Regions from separate parts of the Alterirhizorhabdus profundi genome, predicted to be linked through region 1. Evidence: predicted binding sites of a transcription regulator. Region 1 holds the regulator's gene; each other region holds the start of a gene.

The links. The regulator LexA, encoded in region 1, represses DNA repair genes until DNA is damaged. The targets are predictions, from matches to a motif close to GTTCCNCNCTTGTTCT.
Region 2: a site for LexA is predicted at 3,515-3,530, ahead of GNT64_RS20510 (S24 family peptidase). Genes of this name have one in related genera too.
Region 3: a site for LexA is predicted at 1,953-1,968, ahead of GNT64_RS11205 (DUF3072 domain-containing protein). Genes of this name have one in related genera too.
Region 4: a site for LexA is predicted at 3,220-3,235, ahead of GNT64_RS16585 (PA0069 family radical SAM protein). Genes of this name have one in related genera too.

What each region holds. Positions count from the first base shown of each region.
Region 1 is NZ_CP046535.1:935,621-940,909, reverse strand. Features, by position in the region: gene trpC (indole-3-glycerol phosphate synthase TrpC) at 52-846, shown strand; gene moaC (cyclic pyranopterin monophosphate synthase MoaC) at 843-1,313, shown strand; gene GNT64_RS04310 (molybdopterin molybdotransferase MoeA) at 1,310-2,494, shown strand; gene lexA (transcriptional repressor LexA) at 2,562-3,224, shown strand; gene GNT64_RS04300 (phasin family protein) at 3,498-3,833, opposite strand; gene GNT64_RS04295 (M3 family metallopeptidase) at 3,865-5,289, opposite strand, start outside.
Region 2 is NZ_CP046535.1:4,338,800-4,344,088, reverse strand. Features, by position in the region: gene GNT64_RS20540 (aldo/keto reductase) at 1-201, shown strand, start outside; gene GNT64_RS20535 (metallophosphoesterase) at 212-772, shown strand; gene GNT64_RS20530 (hypothetical protein) at 769-1,101, shown strand; gene GNT64_RS20525 (methyltransferase domain-containing protein) at 1,098-1,724, shown strand; gene GNT64_RS20520 (hypothetical protein) at 2,163-2,414, opposite strand; gene GNT64_RS20515 (HIRAN domain-containing protein) at 2,417-2,815, opposite strand; gene GNT64_RS20510 (S24 family peptidase) at 2,828-3,478, opposite strand; gene GNT64_RS22125 (lytic transglycosylase domain-containing protein) at 3,764-4,132, opposite strand; gene GNT64_RS22120 (hypothetical protein) at 4,238-4,384, shown strand; gene GNT64_RS20500 (DUF7146 domain-containing protein) at 4,531-5,289, shown strand, end outside.
Region 3 is NZ_CP046535.1:2,359,492-2,364,780, forward strand. Features, by position in the region: gene GNT64_RS11200 (potassium transporter Kup) at 1-1,752, opposite strand, end outside; gene GNT64_RS11205 (DUF3072 domain-containing protein) at 2,007-2,222, shown strand; gene GNT64_RS11210 (tetratricopeptide repeat protein) at 2,243-2,869, opposite strand; gene GNT64_RS11215 (cytochrome c-type biogenesis protein) at 2,869-3,297, opposite strand; gene GNT64_RS11220 (DsbE family thiol:disulfide interchange protein) at 3,408-3,968, opposite strand; gene GNT64_RS11225 (heme lyase CcmF/NrfE family subunit) at 3,965-5,289, opposite strand, start outside.
Region 4 is NZ_CP046535.1:3,463,827-3,469,115, reverse strand. Features, by position in the region: gene dnaE (DNA polymerase III subunit alpha) at 1-1,836, shown strand, start outside; gene GNT64_RS16585 (PA0069 family radical SAM protein) at 2,139-3,209, opposite strand; partial or broken gene GNT64_RS21620 (PA0069 family radical SAM protein) at 3,594-3,837, opposite strand; gene GNT64_RS16575 (retropepsin-like aspartic protease family protein) at 3,947-4,567, shown strand; gene moaB (molybdenum cofactor biosynthesis protein B) at 4,642-5,169, opposite strand; gene GNT64_RS16565 (lytic transglycosylase domain-containing protein) at 5,252-5,289, opposite strand, start outside.

The sequences.
Region 1 (5,289 bases):
GGTCCGATCCGGCTTGCAATCTGCGTGTCCTGCGGCATGGGTCTGGCGACGATGTCCAACCGCCTCACCGCCATCCTCGAAACCAAACACGCGGAGGTGGCCGCCCGCCGCGCCGCCGTGCCGTTCGCCGATCTCGCCGCCCGCGCCGCCGCCGCCCCGGCCCCGCGCGGCTTCCGCGCCGCGCTGGATGCGCGGGTGGCGGCCGGCGGCTTCGGCCTGATCGCCGAGATCAAGAAGGCCTCCCCCTCCAAGGGCCTGATCCGCGCCGATTTCGATCCGCCGGCCCACGCCCGCGCCTACGCCGCCGCCGGCGCCGCCTGCCTCTCGGTGCTGACCGACGAGAGCTATTTCCAGGGCGCCGACGCCTATCTGGTCGCCGCCCGCGCCGCCGTGCCGCTGCCGTGCCTGCGCAAGGATTTCATCGTCGATCCCTGGCAGGTGACAGAGGCCCGCGCGCTCGGCGCCGATGCCATCCTCATCATCGTCGCCGCGCTGGACGACAGAGCCATGGCCGAGATCGAGGCCGCCGCGACCGAGCACGGCATGGATGCGCTGGTGGAGGTGCACGACGCCGCCGAACTCGATCGCGCGCTGCGTCTCTCCTCCCGCCTCATCGGCGTCAACAATCGCGACCTGCGCGATTTCTCGGTCGATTTCGCCCGCACCTACGAACTGGCCGGCCGCGCGCCCGCCGGCTGCACCTTCGTCGCCGAGAGCGGCCTTGCCACCCGCGCGGATCTGGATGCGATGGCGGCGCACGGCGTCTCCTGCTTCCTCGTCGGCGAATCGCTGATGCGGCAGGCGGATGTCGAGGCCGCGACCCGCCGGCTGCTGGAAGGCGCATGACCGGGCTGACCCACCTCGACGCGGCCGGCGCCGCGCGCATGGTCGACGTATCGGCCAAGCCGGAAACGGCGCGCACCGCCACCGCCGAGGGCCGCATCCTCCTCTCGGTCGAGGCGCTGGCGGCGATCCGCGCCGGCAGCGTGAAGAAGGGCGACGTGCTCGCCGTGGCCCGCGTCGCCGGCATCATGGCCGCCAAGAAGACGGCCGAGCTGATCCCGCTCTGCCATCCGCTGCCGATCGCCGCCGTCTCGCTCGATCTCGTGCTCGAGGAGGGCGCGATCCGCTGCACCGCCGAGGTGACGACCCGCTACTCGACCGGCATCGAGATGGAGGCGATGACCGCCGTCTCGGTCGCGCTGCTGACGATCTACGACATGGCCAAGGCGCTCGATCGCGGTATGCGGATAGAGGGCGTCCGCCTGCTCGCCAAGTCCGGCGGCCGCTCGGGCGACTGGCGCGCGGCATGAGCCTGCTGCCCGTCGCCGAGGCGCAGGCCCGCATCCTCGCGCTCGGCCGGCCGGTGGCGGCGGAGACGGTGTCGCTGAACGCCGCCGCCGGCCGCTTCGCCGCCGCCGACGTGACGGCGCGGCGCACACAGCCGGCCGCCGACCTGTCGGCGATGGACGGTTACGCGCTCCGCTTCGCCGAGCTGCCCGGCCCGTGGACCGTGGTGGGCGAGAGCGCCGCCGGCGCCGGCTTGGACACGCCCCTCGCGCCCGGCGAGGCGGCGCGGATCTTCACCGGCGCGCCGCTGCCGGCGGGCGCGGACACGGTGCTGCTGCAGGAGGAGGCGGAGCGGGACGGGGCAAGGCTGATCCTGGCCGGCGAGGGGCCGCCGCGCACGGGCGCGCACGTGCGGGCGGCGGGCACCGATTTCATCGCCGGCGGCACGCTGATTGCGGCCGGCGCCCTCATCACCCCCGCGCGGATCGGGCTGGCGGCGGTCGGCGGGCACGGCACCCTGCCCGTGCGCCGCCGCCTGCGCGTCGCCCTGATCTCCACCGGCGACGAGCTGGTGCCCGCCGGGCAGCCGGTATCGGGCACGCGCCTGCCCTCGTCCAACGCGCCGATGCTGGCCGCCTTGCTAGGCGGGCTGGCGGTGGACGTGATCGATGCCGGCATCGTGCCCGATCGGCTGGATGCGCTCGCCGCCGCCTTCGCGCGGGTGGTCGATGCCGATATCGTCGTCACCACGGGCGGCGCGTCCGTCGGCGATCGCGATCTCGTCCGCCCGGCGCTGGCGGCGGCGGGGGCGACGATCGATTTCTGGCGCATCGCGATGAAGCCGGGCAAGCCGCTGATGGCCGGGCGGCTCGGCGATGCGGTGATGGTCGGCCTGCCCGGCAATCCGGTATCCGCCTTCGTCACCGCCAACCTGTTCCTGCTGCCGCTGGTGCGCGGCATGCAGGGCGCGGCCGATCCGCTGCCCCGCATTATGCCCGCCACGCTCGCCGGCCCGCTGCCGGCCACCGGCGTGCGGGCCGAATATCTGCGCGGGCGGTGGGATGGCGGGCGGGCGATGCCCCTCTCCGGGCAGGACAGCGCGGCCCTGGCGAGCCTCTCCGCCGCCGAGCTGCTGATCGCCCGCGCGCCGCATCAGGCGGCACTGCCGGCGGGCGCGGCGGTGGAAATACTGCCGATCGGGTGAGATGCGCTTGACAGGGCGATTCGGGCTTCTTACACGTTCCCCGTTCGTTCCCGTTCCGGAGCCCGCCATGCTCACGCGCAAGCAACATGAACTGCTCTGCTTCATCCACGATCGCTTGGGGGAGACGGGCGTCTCGCCCTCGTTCGAGGAGATGAAGGAGGCGCTGGACCTGCGCTCCAAGTCCGGCGTCCACCGCCTCATCAGCGCGCTGGAGGAACGCAGCTTCATCCGCCGCCTGCCGAACCGCGCCCGCGCGCTGGAAGTGCTCAAGATGCCGGAACGCGCGCGCGAGGCGCCGGTGGTGAAGCCGATCGCCAAGGCGCCCGCCGTGCTGCCGATCGCCGCCAACGACGTGATCGAGCTGCCGCTGCACGGCCGCATCGCCGCCGGCGTGCCGATCGAGGCGATGGAGGGCCAGACCTCGCTCTCGGTGCCCGCCGCCCTGCTCGGCCCGGGCGAGCATTATGCGCTGGAGGTCGCCGGCGACTCGATGGTCGAGGCCGGCATCCTGGATGGCGACTATGCGCTTATCCTGCGGACGGAGGTGGCGCGCGACGGCCAGATCGTGGTCGCCCTGATCGAGGACAGCGAGGCCACGCTCAAATATTTCCGCCGCGAGGGCAGCATGATCCGCCTCGATCCCGCCAACCGCGCCTATGATCCGCAACGCTACGCGCCCGATCAGGTGCGCGTGCAGGGCCGCCTGGCCGGGCTGCTGCGCCGCTACTGATGGCGGAGGAGCGTGAACCTGGCGATCGGCGGCGGGACGCGGCCGGCTCTGGGACAAGTCGATCGTAGAGGGTGGATGAGGCTTTGGAGAGCGTGTTCGCTGCGACGGAGATCCCGGCGCGCGGCACAGGCTCGACCGTCGAGCCGGTCTGAAGCTCGACGTAGCTTCGGCTAGCGCCGCAGTCCCCGCGTTCGTCCGCTACCGTTCGCAGCACGCGGCCGACTGCCGGGGCGGCACTCGCCCAGCACCGCTCGCTCAGCACCGCACCCCGACTCAGTCCTTCTTGTTCAGCGGCGACATCACGTCGCGGCCGAAACGGGTGATCATCTCGCCGATCTGGCGGGCCTGCTCCACGCTGCGCGTGCTCTGCTCGCGCACGTAGTCGCCCTGCAGCTTCATCAGGTCCGTCACCGACGTCACCTTGGCGGCGGCGCGCAGCGCGGCAAACGCCTCGCGGGTGTTCTGCTCGGCATGGTCGATGACGGTCAGGCTGATCGCGGAGCTGTTCTCCGCGGCCTTGGCGCCCGCGCCGCGCAGCGCGTCGCCGGCGGCCTTCAGCGGCTCCACGATACGGTCCTTCATGTCGCCCGTCTGATTGTCGTCGGCCATCGCTCGTCCCCTTGCCAGAGTGCGGATCAGTCTAGGTCGCGGCCCGATCCGGCGCAATCGCCAACTCGGCGCCGTCCAGCCCGCGCGCGCGCAGCAGCGCCGCCTCGTCCGGCCCGCGCCCGCGGAACGCGACGAAGGAATCCATCGGATCGCGGCTGTCGCCCCGCGCCAGTATCTCCTCGCGGAAGCGGCGGGCGAGCGCGGCGTCGAAGATGCCGCCCTCCTCCTCGAACGCGCCGAATGCGTCGGCGTCCAGCACCTCCGACCAGAGATAGCTGTAATAGGCGCTCGCATAGCCGCCATCGAACACGTGGGTGAAATAAGGCAGCCGGTGACGCATGCCGATCGCCGGCGGGCAGCCGAGCCGGTCGAGCATCGCCGTCTCGAACGCCGCCACGTCCAGCTCGGCCGGCGGATCGCGGTGCAGCGCCAGATCGACGAGGGCGGAGGCGAGGAACTCCACGGTGGCGAAGCCCTGGCCGTAGGTGTCGGCCCGGGCCAGCGCCGCGATCAGCCCGTCCGGCACGCCGAAGCCGCGCAGCACCTCCGGCGCCACGATCCAATGCTCCATGAACTTGCTCGGAAACTCCACGAAGTCGCGCGCCACGCACGTGCCGGCCTGGCTGGGATAGGTCACGTCGGAGAGCAGGCCGTGCAGCGCGTGGCCGAACTCGTGGAACAGGGTCCGCGCCTCGTCGATCGAGAGGCGGGCGTCGCCGCCCTCGCCCTTCGCATAGTTGGCGACGGTGTAGACGATCGGCCGCACGCTTCCGTCCAGCTTCTCCTGGGTGCGCAGGCTGCCCATCCACGCGCCGCCATGCTTCTCGGGCCGGGCGAAATAGTCGGTGTAGAGCAGGCCCACGTCGGCGCCGGCCGCATCCACCACGTCCCATGCGTCCACGTCCGGATGGTAGACCGGCAGGTCCGGCCGCGCGCGGAAGCGGAGGCCGTAGAGCCGGCCGGCCGCGTCAAAGGCGGCCCGTCGCACCGCGCCCAGCCGCAGATGCTCGGCAAAGGCGGCGCCGTCCAAGGCGTAGCGTTCGCAGCGCACCCGCTCGGCATAGAAGCGCCAGTCCCACGGCTGCAGCGCGAAGCCGTCGCCATCCTCCGCGTGATCGGCGTCGATCAGCGCCTGCAACTCGCGCGCCTCGTCCAGCGCGCGGGCGCGCGCCGGTTCCCACACCCGCATCATCAGCGCCTCGGCGGCGTCGGGCCGGGCGGCCATGCTGTCGTCCAGCTTGTAGTCGGCATAGGTCGCATAGCCCAGCAGCCGCGCGCTCTCCGCCCGCAGCGCCACGATCTCTGCGATCAGCGGCCCGTTGTCATGCTCGCCGCCGGAGCAGCGGCCCGTGAAGCCGCGCCACATCCGCTCGCGCAGGTCGCGCCGGGCGGAATAGGTCAGCACCGTCTCATAGTCGCCGCGATCGAGCGTGAAGAGGAAGCGCCCGGCCGCGCC
Region 2 (5,289 bases), 1.1 Mb from region 1:
ATCGGCGCGACCCCGGCGCAGGTCGCACTTGCCTGGGCAATGCGCCACGACGGCGTGATCGCCATTCCGAAGGCAGGCTCGGTTGCTCATGTGCGAGAGAACCGCGCGGCTGCGGATCTCGTCCTCTCGGATGCCGATCTTGCGGCACTCGACGCGGCTTTCCCGCGCCCGCGCACTCGTCGCCCGCTCGAGATGCTGTGAGCTTTCGGCGATGACTGTCTTCTTCACCGCCGACACGCACTTCGGCGATCACCGCACGATCAACATTCACCGTCGCCCGTTCACCGATGTGGCGGCCATGGACGCGGCGATCATTGCCGGCTGGAACGAGGTGGTCGGTCCCGAGGACGAGAGCTGGCACCTTGGCGACGTGGCGCGCCGGTCGGCGGACGTGCCGGCCCTGCTCGCCCGGCTCAACGGCACCAAACATCTCGTCCGCGGCAACAATGACGATCCTGGGACCAGCGAAGCCGCCGGCTGGGCAAGCGTTCAGGACTATGCCGAACTGACGCACCACGGCGTCCTGCTGGTGCTTTGCCATTACCCGTTCAGGAGCTGGAACGGGCAGCATCGCCGCTCGATCAACCTGCACGGCCATAGTCATGGCAAGCTGAAGCCGTTGCCGCGCCAGTTCGACGTCGGGGTAGATGCGCGTCATTTCCGGCCCACGACGCTCGCGGCGCTCGTCGGGCGGGCCTCGGTCGACGTCGACCCTGGCGAGAACCTCGCTCGGCAGAACCCGCCAACACGATCGCGTGAGGCGGCGGCATGAGGGCAGACGCCCACCCGGTCACGCCGGACGGCCACTATTTCGTGGTTCGCGGGCGCCTCTGGCGGCGATCGAACCCGAGCCTGCCGGAAGAGCAGCGCGCCGCTTTGGTGAGCGAACTCATGACGGCGAGACGGGCGGTAGGAGCCGCGTTGCGTGCCGCCGACAAGGCGCACCTTGCCGAGGCACGTGCTCAGGTCGATCGCGCCAAGGTCGCGCTCGGCGAGCGCGGGCCAGTTTGGTGGCAGGACGGCTCGCCCGATCTCAATCGCCATCTGGTCGTCAACACGCCATATGCCGGCTGGCTGAGAGAGCAGGATAGCGCACTATGACGAACGACCCGCTCCCCGAGCTGCCGGCCGATGCGTTTTTGAAGCAGGATCCGGATGACGATCTCGCCTTCTATGCTCCCGCACGCCTAGTCACGCATATTGACGAAGGAGCGGTGACGGCGCTGACCGCGTGTTATCGGGAGCGGCTCCCCGAGGACAGCCAAGTGTTCGACCTCATGTCGAGCTGGGTCAGCCACCTGCCCTCCGACCGCTCCTACGCCGCTGTCGTCGGTCACGGCATGAACGCCGAAGAGCTCGCCGCCAATCCAAGGCTGGATCGCTGGTTCGTGCAGAATCTCAATCGCGAGACATCACTGCCGCTGGACGATCAATCGTTCGATGCCGCGCTCTGCTGCGTCGGCGCGCAATATCTGCAGCAGCCGGTCGCGGTGTTCGCCGAGGTACGCCGGGTGTTGACGCCGGGCTCCCCGTTCATTGTCAGCTTCTCGAACCGTTGCTTTCCGACCAAGGCCGTCGCCATCTGGCGGTCGCTCGACACGAACGGACATGCCGCGCTGATCCGGCTCTACTTCGAGCGCGCCGGCTTCCGCGACATCACGGTCGAGCTTCTTGCCGATGGTCGTGCGAGCGACCCTCTGGTCGCTGTGATCGGCAGCGCCTGACCAGCCCGAGCGGCCGTCGGTACACCCTTGGAGGGCGGCGAAGGCGAACCTGGCTATCCTTGGCTGTGGACGACCTGCCGGCGTCGACGAGTATTTATGGCAGAGAGCGTCGTGGGGGCGACCTGATCCTTCCAGTGGTCAGCGGCTCTTCCGTTCCCGCCGTTCCTCGTGATCCGCCGTGACATCCAGATCCTTCGCAAGCTGCTCCAGCGCGCGGCGAGCGCCCAGGCGCTCAAGTCCGTCCCGATGATCCACCGATCGTGGTAGGGCGCTCCGCGCCCGCGCCAACCTCGCGGCAGCCCTGAGGGTTTCGGAATCCACGGCCGTTGATCCTCCGATCGTTGCTTATGGTAGCTGTACCGCAGCATAGCATTACAGCAGGGACAATATCGACTCCCATAGCGTCGGCCCGGACAGACCGGCATGTCCGTATAGCCGCTAATGCAGGTTGGCGCTGGCGAGCTCGCTGAGAGCGGAAGCAACGATCCCCCATCGTTGCATACCGTGCCAATCGCTCTTCTCCTGCAGACCGAGCATGTAATCATCGGCCCATGCGACTGCGTCACTTGCGCCCAGATCAGCGATCAGTTCAGCGGCAATTGCCCATGCCTCCTGCTGATCAGCCCCGTCGTCGGCGTCGGTGCTGCCACCACCAAACAGAGCAGTGCGAGCGAGCTTTCTTCTCGACATGGTCAATCGTCCGTCGGCAGTTCGTCGGGCCAGAAGTCGATGTCTTCGGCTGCTTGTACGACGTGTTGCTTTCGATCGCACCGCGGCAGGACGGGCGCCTCCCCATCGAACCCGATCCTGATCGCTGCTCCAGGCCGCGTGGCTTCCTGGAACACCGCCTGAAGCTCGCGGCCATTGCGGAGCATACCGCCGATCCAGGGCGCGCGATCCGCCGTCAGATAGCCGATCTGGATACGACGAACGCTGAAGACGGCGATGGCGTTCGGGTCGACCGGGTTCTTGGGCTCGGGCACGAGCTTGATCGGCTCACCCGGCGCACAGAGCAGGATCTCGAAACGTCTATTGCCTCCATCCTCATTGGGATGATCGGCACCGACGACGTGGAGGCTCAGCTGCTGCATCGGCGCCGTCCGTCAGCTCAAGGTCCGGCCGAACCACAGCACCCGTCCGACGATATCGATCCGGCTGAGCTGGACGTCCTGCCAGCTTGGATATTCCGGATTGTCGCTCTTGATCGAGATACCCTTGCCCGCCGGCTGGCGCGCCAGGCGCTTGACCATCAGGCTGTCGTCCAGCCGCAGGACGTAGATTCCGTCACGGATCCTCCCCGCGCCATCCTTTCGGTCGACGATCACGTCGTCACCATCCGCCAGCGTCGGCACCATGGAATCGCCTTTCACGCGGATGATCGACAGCCCATCCGCCGACCCCTTGGCGAGCTCGCGCAGCCAGCGCGGATCGAACCCGATCGTGGTCCGGCGCGCCTCGCCGAAATCGGCGGCTCCATAGCCAGCCGACGCATAGACATCGAGCACCGGCACCTGCTGCAGCGTCGGCTTCTCCCAGTCCTGCGGACCGCCCAATAGCGACTCCTTCACGCCGAAGTAGGAGGCGAGCAGCCGCCGGTCTTCTTCGCGCAGATGCTTGGGTGAGCCACGTTTAATATACTGCTGAATATAGGCCTCGTTGCGACCGAGCAGGCGCGATAGCGCCGCGTAGTCCTCGCGGCGCTCGTCGATGAGGCGCTGGAGCGCCGCGCGAGGGGTTTCGATTTCCGCGAGCATCATAGGAAACGTCCTAGACAAGAGCGGCGATGGTATGGAACATAAGGGGAACGATGTAAAGCGAGTCGGTGCCGTGGAAAGCGAATTGCTGCGACAGATCGAGGAATATCTCGCCCGCGTGGGGCTCAGCCCGACACGGTTCGGGAGGATCGTCGTGCACGATCCCCGCTTCGTGTTCGACCTGCGCGCAGGAAGACGTCCTAGGCGCCGCGTACATGGTCGGGTTATCGCCTACCTCGCGGCTCATCACGCCTGATTTACCGCACCCCGTCGGCCCACCGGCGTTCACCGCTGCCCCCAGGCAGTCATGACCTTTCGGATGTATGCTGGTGTCTCGCTGTTCGCCGGAATGCCGCGCGAGCGCAGCACCGCCGCAGGACCGGCATTGTAAGCGGCAAGCGCAAGGCTCACCGAACCAAACTTGTCGAGCATGGCGCGCAGGAAGCGGGCGCCCCCCTCGACATTGGCTCGCGCGTCGAACGGGTTCAGGACTCCGAGCGCCTTGGCTGTGGCAGGCATTAGCTGCGCCAGCCCGATCGCTCCAGCCCGGCTGACCACGAACGGCTGATAGGCCGACTCCACCTCGACAAGCGCCTCGAGCAAGCCGCTCGGAAGCGCGTGACGCATCTCGGCCGCGCGGATGAACGCCAGCACGCGAGCGCGAGCGTCCGCCAAGCGGTAAGACTGCTTTAAAAGGGGCGCCTGAGGGAGCGACCGCGCGGTCCTGGTTGGTGCGGACAACGTCGGACCGCCGGTCCGATGTTCGACAAGCTGGAAGCTCGGTGGCATCTCGACATCGCGACCGGCTCCGCCGGGATCGACATCATCGGCAGCCGGCGCCGTCTGGGCAGCGGCTGCACACGGCATGACACAAAGGAGCGCGATCGCGCTCAACGGCAGGGATAAGGGGTGGATCATCCGGTCCTCGCATGGCTCTTCCCTTCCTCCTCGAATCAGAACATAGTGCGAACAATCTGCTGTAGGAAAGCGGCAGATGCGGCTCGGGAGAGGAGGCGGCGGCCCGGGCTCGCAATTGGACCTGCGAGACGCCGATGACCTTCCACGACCATCACTTTTCTTCAGCGCGCGAGAGCGGGCGCGCCATCGTCGAGGCGCTCGGCGGAATATGGCGCAACGATCGCGGCATGTGCCGCTGCCCCGCGCATGGTGATCGTACCCCGTCGCTGAGCGTACGGCTCGGCCGCAAGCGGCTGTTGCTGCACTGTTTCGCCGGATGCGAGACGCGGGCGATCCTCGATGCGCTGCACGCATTGCGATTGTCGGGATCGGCGAGCTGGACGCCGGTCGAGATCGATCGCAGCGCCGATGATCGAAGCCGCGAGGCAGCTCAGCGGCTCTGGTCGGCGTCGCAAGCTGGCGAAGGATCGCCCGTTGCACGCTATCTGGCTGCGCGCGGTCTCGCGCCGACCTCCGCCCTGCGGTTTCACCCCAGGACGCCGCTCGGGCAGAAGCCGCTCACCCGCTTCGTGCCCGCGATGATCGCGTCCGTCACGGATGCGACGGGGCTGATCGCGGTTCACCGCTCGTTCCTGTCCGATGATGGCTGCGGGCTGACGAACCTCGAACTGCGGCGCGCAGCGCTGGGACGACTCGGTGCCGGCTTGGTTCGGCTTGTTCCCCCAGCGAAGCGGCTCGGTCTCGCCGAGGGCATCGAGACGGCTCTCTCCGCCAGCCGCCTGTTCGACGTGCCGTGCTGGGCGACGCTGGGCACCGAGCGCTTCGCCCGCATCGACCTGCCGTCGTGCGTCGAACAGATCGTCCTCTTCCTCGATCATGATGCCGGCGGGCGG
Region 3 (5,289 bases), 1.4 Mb from region 1:
CATCTTGAACTGCGGGCCGCACTGGGTGGTGTCCGCCAGCGCCGCCGGCACGTCCGGATCCTGCATGAAGCCGTAGCGCAGGATCAGCCGGTAGAAGCCCTGGCCGAGATCCTCCAGCGAGGAGGTGCGCGCCTGCTGGCCCACATAGGGCACGTCCTCGATCTTCACCGTCAGCAGCAGCACCCGCTCGTGCAGCACCTTGTTGTGCTTGAGGTTGTGGAGCAGCGCGTGCGGCACGCCGTCTGCCGAGGAGGTCATGAACACGGCCGTGCCCGGCACCCGCACGGCGGAATTGGCGGCCGACTTCACGAACACCTTCACCGGCATCGCCGCCTCGCGCATCCGCGCGATCATCAGCTGCCGGCCGCGCGCCCAGGTGGTGAGCATGACGAACGCGATCGAGCCGACGAGCAGCGGGAACCAGCCTCCATCCGGCACCTTGGTGAGATTCGAGGTGAAGTAGACGCCGTCCACCAGCAGGAACACGGCGATGAACAGCCCCGCCACCAGCTTCGGCCAGTTCCACACGCGGAACACCAGCACCGCCAGCATGCAGGTGCTGATGAACATCGTGCCGGTGACGGCGATGCCGTAGGCCGCCGCCAGGTTGGACGATTCGCGGAACATCAGGACGAGCAGCATCACCATGATCATCAGCGCCCAGTTGGCGCTGGGCACGTAGATCTGCCCGGCGGCGGACGCGCTGGTGTGGGCGATCCGCACGCGCGGCATCAGACCCAGCTGCACCGCCTGCTGCACCACCGAGAAGGCGCCGGTGATCACCGCCTGGCTGGCGATCACCGTGGCCATCGTCGCCAGGATGACCAGCGGCAGGCGCCACTGATCGGGCGCCATCAGGAAGAAGGGATTCTCCGCCGCTTCCGGCGCGCGCAGCAGCAGCGCGCCCTGCCCCAGATAGTTCACCATCAGCATCGGAAAGACGAGCCACAGCCACGCGACGGAGATGGGCTTGCGGCCGAAATGGCCCATGTCGGCGTACAGCGCCTCCGCCCCCGTCACCGCGAGCACGACCGAGCCGAGCGCGAGGAAGGCGAGGACGTGATCGTGCAGGAAGAAGCGCACGCCCCATACCGGGTTCAGCGCCCACAGCACTTCCGGATTCTGGATAATGCTCATCACGCCGAGCACGCCGAGCGCGAAGAAGTAGACGAGCATGATCGGGCCAAAGAACCGCCCGATCAGCGCGGTGCCGTGCGATTGCAGCACGAACAGGCCGATCAGGATGGCCAGCGCCAGCGGCAGCACGAAGGGCGTGAAGCTGGGCTCCACCACCGTCAGGCCCTCGATCGCCGACAGCACCGAGATGGCCGGCGTGATCATGCAGTCGCCGAAGAACAGCGCCGTCGCCAGCACGCCCAGCAGCACGAGCCCCGCCGTCCAGCGGCCGCCGCCGGTGCGCCGCTGGATCAGCGCCAGCAGCGCCAGGCTGCCGCCCTCGCCCTTATTGTCCGCGCGGAGGATCAGGAGGACATATTTGATCGTGACGATCAGGATCAGCGACCAGAAGATCAGGCTGAGCACGCCGTAGATGTGCAGCGGATCGACGACCAGCCGGTGGTGGCCGACGAAGATCTCCTTCATCGCGTAGAGCGGGCTGGTGCCGATATCGCCATAGACCACGCCGATCGCGCCCACGGCGAGCGACATCAGCCCGGCCTTCTCGTGGCCGGACCCGCCATGCTCGACATGCTGCATCGGTAGATCGGTAACGGCTGCCCCGTTGACGCTCATCGACGGATGGACCTTGCCATGCGCATCGCCTGCCTGCCCATCTTTCCCGCCCCATCACGCCGGAGCGACGCGCGGCGCCTAGCATGGCCCCAATCCGCCTGCAACAAGCCGCGGCGGGGCAGGTTCCTGCCCCGGTGGCGGACAATCGTCCGGTGGCGATCGACGAGGATCGACAGCCACCCCGCGCCGCCCGGCCGGCGGGAACAGGAGCGGAACATCGGGCGTTGGGCCCGCATCTTCAATGGAGTGCCGCGATGTCGACCGAAAATCCCAAGACCCACCCGACCTCCAACGCGGAGAAGGATCCCGACGACTGGACCACCGGCGACGAGCCGATGACCGGCGCGCAGGCATCGTACCTGAAGACCCTGAGCGAAGAGGCGCACGAGGAGTTTGACGACGGCCTGAGCAAGGCCGACGCCTCCAAGAAGATCGACGCGCTGCAGGAGAAGACCGGACGCGGCAAATAGCCGACGCCGGGACAGGATCGCTACTGGCCCATCTGCTGCTGCGCGCGCAGCTGCACCAGGCGCTGCTCCACGTCGGCCCGCCACGGCGCGCCGGCGGGGGCACGGTCCAGCAGCGCCTGCCACGTCGCCTCCGCGCGATCGAGCTGGCCGGCCTGGGCGAAGGCGAGGCCGAGGAAGAAGGGCGGGCCGGGATGATCCGGCGCCAACGCCGCCGCCCGATCGAAGGCGAGGCGCGCCGCGGGCGACATCAGCCCGCCGCCATAGATCACCAGCGCATTGCCCAGACCGACCCACAGGTCGGCGCTGCGCGGCCTTTTCTCCAGCCCGCCGCGCAGCACGGCGATCGCATAGGCATCCAGGCCCTGGCGGTGGAAGGCGTCGGCCGTGTCGAGCACCTGGGCGTCGCTGCCCATCATGCTCATCATGCCCTCGCGCGATTTCGAGAACTCGCTGTCCGGCTGCTTCGCCTCCGCCTTGGGCGGCGTCGGCTTGCCGGGCAGGCCGGGGCTGCCCTGCCACGCATAACCCGCCACGCCCAGCAGCAGGGCGGCGGCGACCAGCTCCAGCGCGCCCTTCGGCAAGGCGGCGAAGCGCCACAGCGCGACGCCGACGGCGAGCGCCATCGCCAGCAGGATGATCCAGCCCATCAGCGCGCGCCCCGCCGCCGCAGCCGGCCCCGCACCAGGAACAGCCCGGCGCCCAGCAGCAGCAGCGGCATCGCCCAGAGCGGCCACGTCTCGGCATCGAGCGGCGGATCGTAGCTGACCCACTTGCCGTAGCGCGCCACCAGCCACGCGCGGATATCCTCCGGCCGCTCCCCCTCGGCGATCTTGCGGCGGACGAGCGCGCGCATGTCGCCGGCCATCTCGGCATTGCTGTCGGCGATCGACTGGCCCTGGCAGACGAGGCAGCGCAGCGTCTCCATCAGCGCCGCCGCCTGCGCCTCCTGCCGGGGATCGGGCAATTGCGTATCGGCGAGAGCGGCGGACGGCAGCAGCGAATCGGCATGCGCCGGCGCGGCGAGCAGAAGCGCGGCGAGCAGGAGCGCTGCATCCCACCCAGACGCACCCGTCATCCCGGACTTGATCCGCGATCCACGGACACGAAGCGATCGAGATCGCGAGCGGACCGCCGTCCATGGATCCCGGCCTTCGCCGGGATGACGGATGAGGGGAAATGAGACGCTCACTCCGCATTCCGGACGGCGGCCAGTATCGCCGGCACGTCCTCGGGCCGGATCTCGCCGATATGCTGGTGGCGGATGATGCCCTTACCGTCCACGACGAAGCTCTCCGGCACGCCTGCCGATCCCATGGCGATCTGCACGCTCGATTCGCGATCGCTGCCGATCGCGCGATAGGGGTCGCCCCATTTGGCGAGGAAGCCGGCCACGTCCTCCGGCCGGTCGCGGATGGCGATCGCGTCGATCGGCACGCCGGCCTGGGCCAGTTGCAGCAGCTGCGGCGCCTCGGCGGCGCAGGGCACGCACCAGCTGGCGAACACGTTCAGCAGGCGCGGGCGGCCCTGGCGGAATGCCGCATCGGCCAGCGGCGGGTGGCCGGGCGCACCCTCCGGCAGGGTGAAGCGCGGGATCGGCTGGCCGATCATGTGGGACTTGATGTCACGGCTGGTCGGCTTCAGGAGCCCGCTGGCGAACATCGCGAGAAAGATCAGGAACAGGATCAGCGGCGCCCACAGGATCAGCCGCATCCCGCGCGATGCGCCGCTCCGCTCCGCTCCGCTCATGCGTAGGCCTCGCGCGGGGCGCTCCGCCGCTCCCGCCGCACGCGGCCGACCAGCGAGAGGAAGCCGCCGAACGCCACCAGCCCGCCGCCGGCCCAGATCAGGGTGACGAACGGCTTCCACCACAGGCGCAGCTGCCAGCGCCCGTCATCGTCGCCCTTGCCCAGCACGACGTAGAGCTGCCCGTCCCACAGGGTGCTGATCGCCGCCTCGTTCGTCTCGGTGGGCGGCGCCCAGAAGCTGCGCGCCTGCGACTTCAGGACGAGCGGAGCGCCGCCGTGGCGGGTGGCCGAGAGCGTCGCCTCGATCGCCGTCCAGTTCGGCCCGGCGATCGGCTGCACGCCGTCCAGCCGGATGCTCCAGTCGCCCACCTTATGCACCTCGCCGACGCGGGCGGCGACGAGCGTCTCCTTGATGAACGCGCTCTCGGCGGCCATGCCGGCCAGCGCCACGGCGATGCCGAGGTGCGAGACGACCATGCCGTAGGTGAACAGCGGCGTGCGGCGCAGGTTGCGCTTCCACAGCGGCGCGATGCTGGCGGCGGCGACGCCGGCGGCGAGCACGAGGCCGAGCAGCGGGAAGATGCCGATCGGCGGCGCCAGCAGCACGACGGCGAGAAGCGCCACCGCCACCAGCAGCACCGGCAAGGCGAGCCGGGTGGCGAGCGTCCTCAGTTCGTCCCGCCGCCAGCGCATCAGCGGCCCGGCCGCCATCACCGCGACCAGGATCAGCGCCAGCGGCCCGGCGGCGGTGTTGAAATAGGGCGGGCCGACCGAGAGCTTCTCGCCCGTCACCGCCTCCGCGCCGAGCGGATAGAGCGTGCCCACCAGCACGATGCCGAGGATGGCCGAGAGCAGCAGGTTGTTGATGACGAGCGCGCCCTCGCGGCTCACCGCGTCGAAGCGCGATCCCTCGCGCACCGTGCCCACGCGCAGCGCGAACAGCGCCAGCGCCCCGCCGATATAGAGCACCAGCAGCGCCAGGATGAAGCTGCCGCGCCGCGGATCGACCGCGAAGGCGTGCACCGAGGTGAGGATGCCGGAGCGGACGAGGAAGGTGCCGACCATGCTCATCGAGAAGGCGACCACCGCCAGCATCACCGTCCACGCGCGCAGCCCGTCCCGCGTGGCCAGCACCGTGCACGAATGGAGCAGGGCGGTCGCCGCCAGCCACGGCATCAGCGAGGCGTTCTCCACCGGATCCCAGAACCACCAGCCGCCCCAGCCGAGCTCGTAATAGGCCCAGTAGCTGCCGGCGGTGATGCCCAGGGTCAGCATGATCCACGCCGCCAGCACCCAGGGCCGCATCGCCCGCGCGAAGGCCG
Region 4 (5,289 bases), 2.0 Mb from region 1:
TTCGACTTCCTGGGCCTGAAGACGCTCTCCGTGCTGCAGAAGGCGGTGCAGATGCTGGCGCGGCGCGGCGTGGCGGTGGCGCTGGACCGGCTGGAGTGGGACGATCCGGCCGTCTACGAACTGCTCCAGAGCGGCAACACGGTGGGTGTGTTCCAGCTGGAATCGGAGGGGATGCGGCGCACCCTGGCGGCGGTGAAGCCGACCTGCTTCGAGGACATCATCGCCCTCGTCTCGCTCTACCGGCCGGGGCCGATGGACAATATCCCGATGTTCGGCCGACGCAAGAACGGGCAGGAGGAGATCGCCTACCCGCACGCGCTGCTGGAGCCGATCCTGAAGGAGACCTACGGGATCTTCGTCTATCAGGAGCAGGTGATGCAGGCGGCGCAGGTGCTGGCCGGCTACACGCTGGGCGGCGCGGACCTGCTGCGCCGCGCGATGGGCAAGAAGATCAAGGCGGAGATGGACGCGCAGCGCCAGATCTTCGTCGAGGGCTGCCAGAGCGCGAACGGCATCGCGCCGGGCAAGGCGAACGAGCTGTTCGACCTGATCGACAAGTTCGCCGGCTACGGCTTCAACAAGAGCCACGCCGCCGCCTACGCGCTGGTCGCCTATCACACCGCGTGGATGAAGGCGCACCACAAGGCCGAGTTCTTCGCCGCATCGATGTGCTACGACATGGCGCTGACCGACAAGCTGGCCATCTGGGTGGACGACATGCGCCGCGCCGAGGTGACGGTGCTGCCCCCGTGCATCAATGCGAGCGAGGCGGAGTTCGCGGTGCAGGACGGCGCGGTGCGCTTCGCCCTGGGCGCGCTGAAGGGCGTGGGCGAGAAGGCGATGGAGCAGCTGGTGGAGGAGCGGCGGGCGAAGGGGCCGTTCGCCGATCTGGACGACTTCGCCGGCCGGGTCGATCCGCGGCTGCTGAACCGGCGCCAGCTGGAGGCGCTGGCGGGCGCGGGCGCGTTCGACGCGATCAGCGCCGAGCGGGCGGCGGTGCTGGCCGGGGCCGAGACGATCCTCTCCGAAGCGGCGCGGGTGACGGGCGATCGCGAGCGCGGCCAGGGCGGCCTGTTCGGCGGCGATGCCGGTGCCGACGCGCATGTACGCCTGCCGGCGGTGCAGCACTGGACGATCGCCGAGCGGATGGCGGCGGAGAAGGAGGCGTTCGGCTTCTACTTCTCCGCCCATCCCACCGATCGCTACGCGCATCTGGCGGCGAGCCACGGCGCGCTCACCTTCGGCGCGATCTGCGCGCTGCCGATGCCCGCGCCCGAGCCGCGCGGCGAGTGGAGCGCGAGCGGGCGCCCCGCCTCCCCCACGGCGACGATGGCGGTGCTGGTGGAGGAGGCGCGCTGGCGGGCATCGGCCAAGGGCCGGCGCTATCTGATGGCGACGTTGAGCGACGCCTCCGGCCAGTTCGTCGCGACGTGCTTCGACGAGGATGTCTCGGCCGACCTGGAGGTGGCCGCCAAGCTCGGTGGCTGCGCCCTGCTGTCGGTGGAGCTCGACCGGCGCGACGGCGACGAGACCCCGCGCGTCACGGTTCGGCGGGTGCAGCCGTTCGAGGGCCTAGCGAGCAACGCCCGCCTGCGGCTGGACATCGAGACGCGCGATCCGGCGGCGGTGGAGCGGATCGCCGCGATCGTGGGCGAGGCGCGCGGCGGGCGCGGCGAGATGCGGCTGAAGGCGCTGCTGCCGGATGGCGGCGAGGCGACGGTGCTGCTGGGTCGCGACTTTCTGCTGGACGCGGAACTGGCGGCGCGGATCGAGCGGGTGCCCGGCGTGATGGCGCGGCTGGCCACGGTGAAGGCGAAGCTGGAACTGGTGGCCTGAGGCGCGCCCGACCGCCTGCTGTGGCGGGGTAAGGGGAAGGCGCGGCCGGTGTCTGCCGGGATGTGCCGAGTCGTTCTGGTCTGATCGGCGGCCTCGATGCGAACTGGCTGCACGGGATGCACCCCTTGTGTCGAGCGCAGTCGAGACACGCCTTGCGCTGCCGTGTGAGAGCGAGGGTTCCCGGCTACGCTTCGCTCGCTCCGCGCCCCTCGACTTCGCTCGGGGAAAGGGAGGGGCTCGGGGGAAGGAGGGGGCTTGGGGAAAGGGAGGGGGCTTGGGGAAGGGAGGGTATGTCTGCGGGGTCAGAGCAGGCGCAGCTGGCCGTGCTTCTCGGGCGGGCGGAACAGATCGGTGCGCAGCATGATGCCGGCGCCGGCCAGCCCCGCCTTGCGGCGCGCGATCGTGAAGCGCGTGCGCAGCAGGTCCGCCCATGGCCCCTGCCCCTTCATGCGGGTGTGGAAATCCGGATCATTGTCGCGGCCGCCGCGCAGGGACTGGATGATGCCCATCACCTTGGCCGCGCGATCGGGGTGGTGCGCCTCCAGCCACGCGCGGAACAGCGGCGCCACCTCGTGCGGCAGGCGGACGGGGAGGAAGAAGGCGCCGATCGCGCCAGCTTCGGCCGCGGCGGCGAGGATGTCCTCCATCTCATGATCGTTGATCGCCGGGATGACGGGGGCGAGCGACACGAAGGTGGGCACGCCGGCATCGCTGAGCCGGCGGATCGCGGCGAGGCGGCGGCGCGGGTGCGGCGCGCGCGGCTCCAGCGTGCGGGCGGTGCCCGGATCGAGCGAGGTGACGGACAGGACGACGGCAGCGAGGCCGCTACGCCCCATGTCGCCGAGCAGATCCACGTCGCGCGCGACGCGATCGGACTTGGTGGTGATCGTCAGCGGGTGGCGCGATTCCGCCAGCACCTCGATCACGGCGCGGGTGATGCGCCACTCGCCTTCGATCGGCTGATAGGGATCGGTGTTGGTGCCGAGGGCGATCCGCTCCACCCGGTAGGAGGGCGTGGCGAGCTCGGCGCGCAGCAGGGCGGCGGCATCGGGCTTGGCGAACAGCCGGGATTCGAAGTCGAGGCCGGGCGAGAGATCGTGGAAGGCGTGGGTCGGCCGGGCGAAGCAGTAGATGCAGCCATGCTCGCAGCCTGCAAACGGGTTTATCGAACGATCGAATCCGATGTCAGGTGACTGATTATAAGTGATAATTTTCCGGGGCGTGATAATTCCGACCGTAGTGCGAGGCTTCGGCTGTAGCCCATCTACGCATTGCTGCTGATCGAGCCAGTCACCATCAGCTTCTCGCTCGGGCAGGTTGAATCGTCTGCTCGTTGCGTTTGCAGTTGCGCCTCTGCCAGCGATCTTGGACATGGCGTGGACCAGAACATAAAAGGAACCAACTCGCAATGGAGCGAAATTGCCGTTCTGCAGCTATCGCCCCACTTGCGGACATTCCCCAGATTGTGCAGCCTAACGCTCTGGAAGGGAGCGCAGGGAGTGACAACGGACACACGCAACTCCATCCAACTGTGGGTCGGTGGACTTACGTTCTTCGGACTGCTCTGGGCGGCTCTCCACTTCGATGTCTTCGGAGGCATCCCCACTGCATGGGACCGGTGGCTCTGGCCCTTGCTGGGCGTCGTAGGTGCCATCAATCTGGTTCAGTTCGTATGGGGCTTGTGGATGCGTCAACGGCTCAACTCCGACACTACTGACCGGCGCTAACGTCCGCTTCTCACTCAAGTTAGACATTGCACAACCGTTGCGGGGCTGCTCGCAGCCGCGATACGGGTTGATCGAGCGATCGAAACCGATGTCGGGCGACTGGTTGCGGGTGATGATCGTGCGCGGCTGCTCGATGGTGACGGTGGTGCGCAGGCGCGGCGCCGCTCCATCGATGGCGTCGCGCTCGTCCTGCCAGTCGCCATCCTCCTCGCGCGGGCAGGTTGAAGCGGCGGCTGGCGCCGTTCTGCGTCGCACCTCTGCCATGAGTCGCCATGGAGCGAACATAACAGGAACATGACTGCTGTCCAACGCCATTGGATCGGCCGGCCGGCATCCATACATGGGGTTGTGCCGAGAAGGCGCTTCCTTGCGATCAGCGGATCATGTTCGACAGCATCCTGAAACTCTGGGCGGAGGCTCCGCTCGCCATCCTCATTCCGGCCGGGCTCATCGTCCTGCTGGTGCTGCGCCGCCTGCCGATCGTCGGGCCGGTGGTGAACCTGGCCGTGTGGCTGGCGATCGGCGCGGGCCTCTACTTCGCGCTCGACCAGCGGGCGCGGCTGGACCCGTATCTCGGATCGATCGCCGGCCTGTTCGACAAGCAGGAGGTGGTGGGCAGGGAACTGCGCATCCGCATGGCGCCAGACGGGCATTTCTGGGCGAACGTGCGCTTCGGCGGCATCGAGCGGCGGATGCTGGTGGACAGCGGCGCGACCTTCACCGCGATCTCGTCCGCCACGGCGGGCGAGGCGGGGCTGGCCGTGCGGCAGGAGCCGTTCCCGCTGCTGATCCGCACCGCCAACGGCACGATCGCGGCGCAATCCTCCGAGATCGGCGAGATGCGGCTGGGCAACATCGTGGCGCGCGACCTGGCGGTGGTCGTCTCCCCCGCGTTCGGCGAGACGAACGTGATCGGCATGAACTTCCTCTCGCGCCTGCAATCGTGGCGGGTGGAGGGGCGGACGCTGGTGCTGGTGCCGCATCATCCGCAAGGGGCGGGGTGATCAGTGAGAGGTGAGGCGGGGCTGCTGTTGCGAGCGAGCATGTTGGGAACCGCAGTCGGCGCCGATCCGAGGTATCACCGCTCCATCAGCCGGGGCATGAGTTCGACGAAGTTGCAGGGGCGGTGGCGGCTGTCGAGCTGGCTGGCGAGGATGCCGTCCCACGCGTCCTTCACCGCGCCGGTGGAGCCGGGGAGGGCGAAGATGTAGGTGCCGCGCGCCACGCCGGCGGTGGCGCGGGACTGGACGGTGGAGGTGCCGATCGTCTGGTAGCTGAGCCAGCGGAACAGCTCGCCGAAGCCGGGTATCTCCTTGTCCCACACGGCCGCGAGCGCCTCTGGCGTGACGTCCCGTCCGGTGACGCCGGTGCCGCCGGTGGTGATGACGCAGTCGACCGCCGGGTCGTCGATCCAGGCACGGAGGCGGGCGACGATCAGCGCGACGTCGTCACGCACGATCGCGCGATCGGCGAGGATGTGGCCGGCGGCTTCGAGGCGGGCGACGAGGGTGTCGCCGGAGCGGTCGTCGGCCGGGCCGCGCGTGTCGGACACGGTGAGCGCGGCGATGCGGACGGGGAGGAACATGCGGGATTTGTCTAGCGGCATGAGGACGGGATAGCCGGATCGGCCGTCATCCTGAACCGGATTCGGGTAAGATGCGCCACGCCGCCGCTGTCGCGGCGTAGCGTCAGTCCGCCGCGGCGACGCCGCCGATGCTGTCCAAGC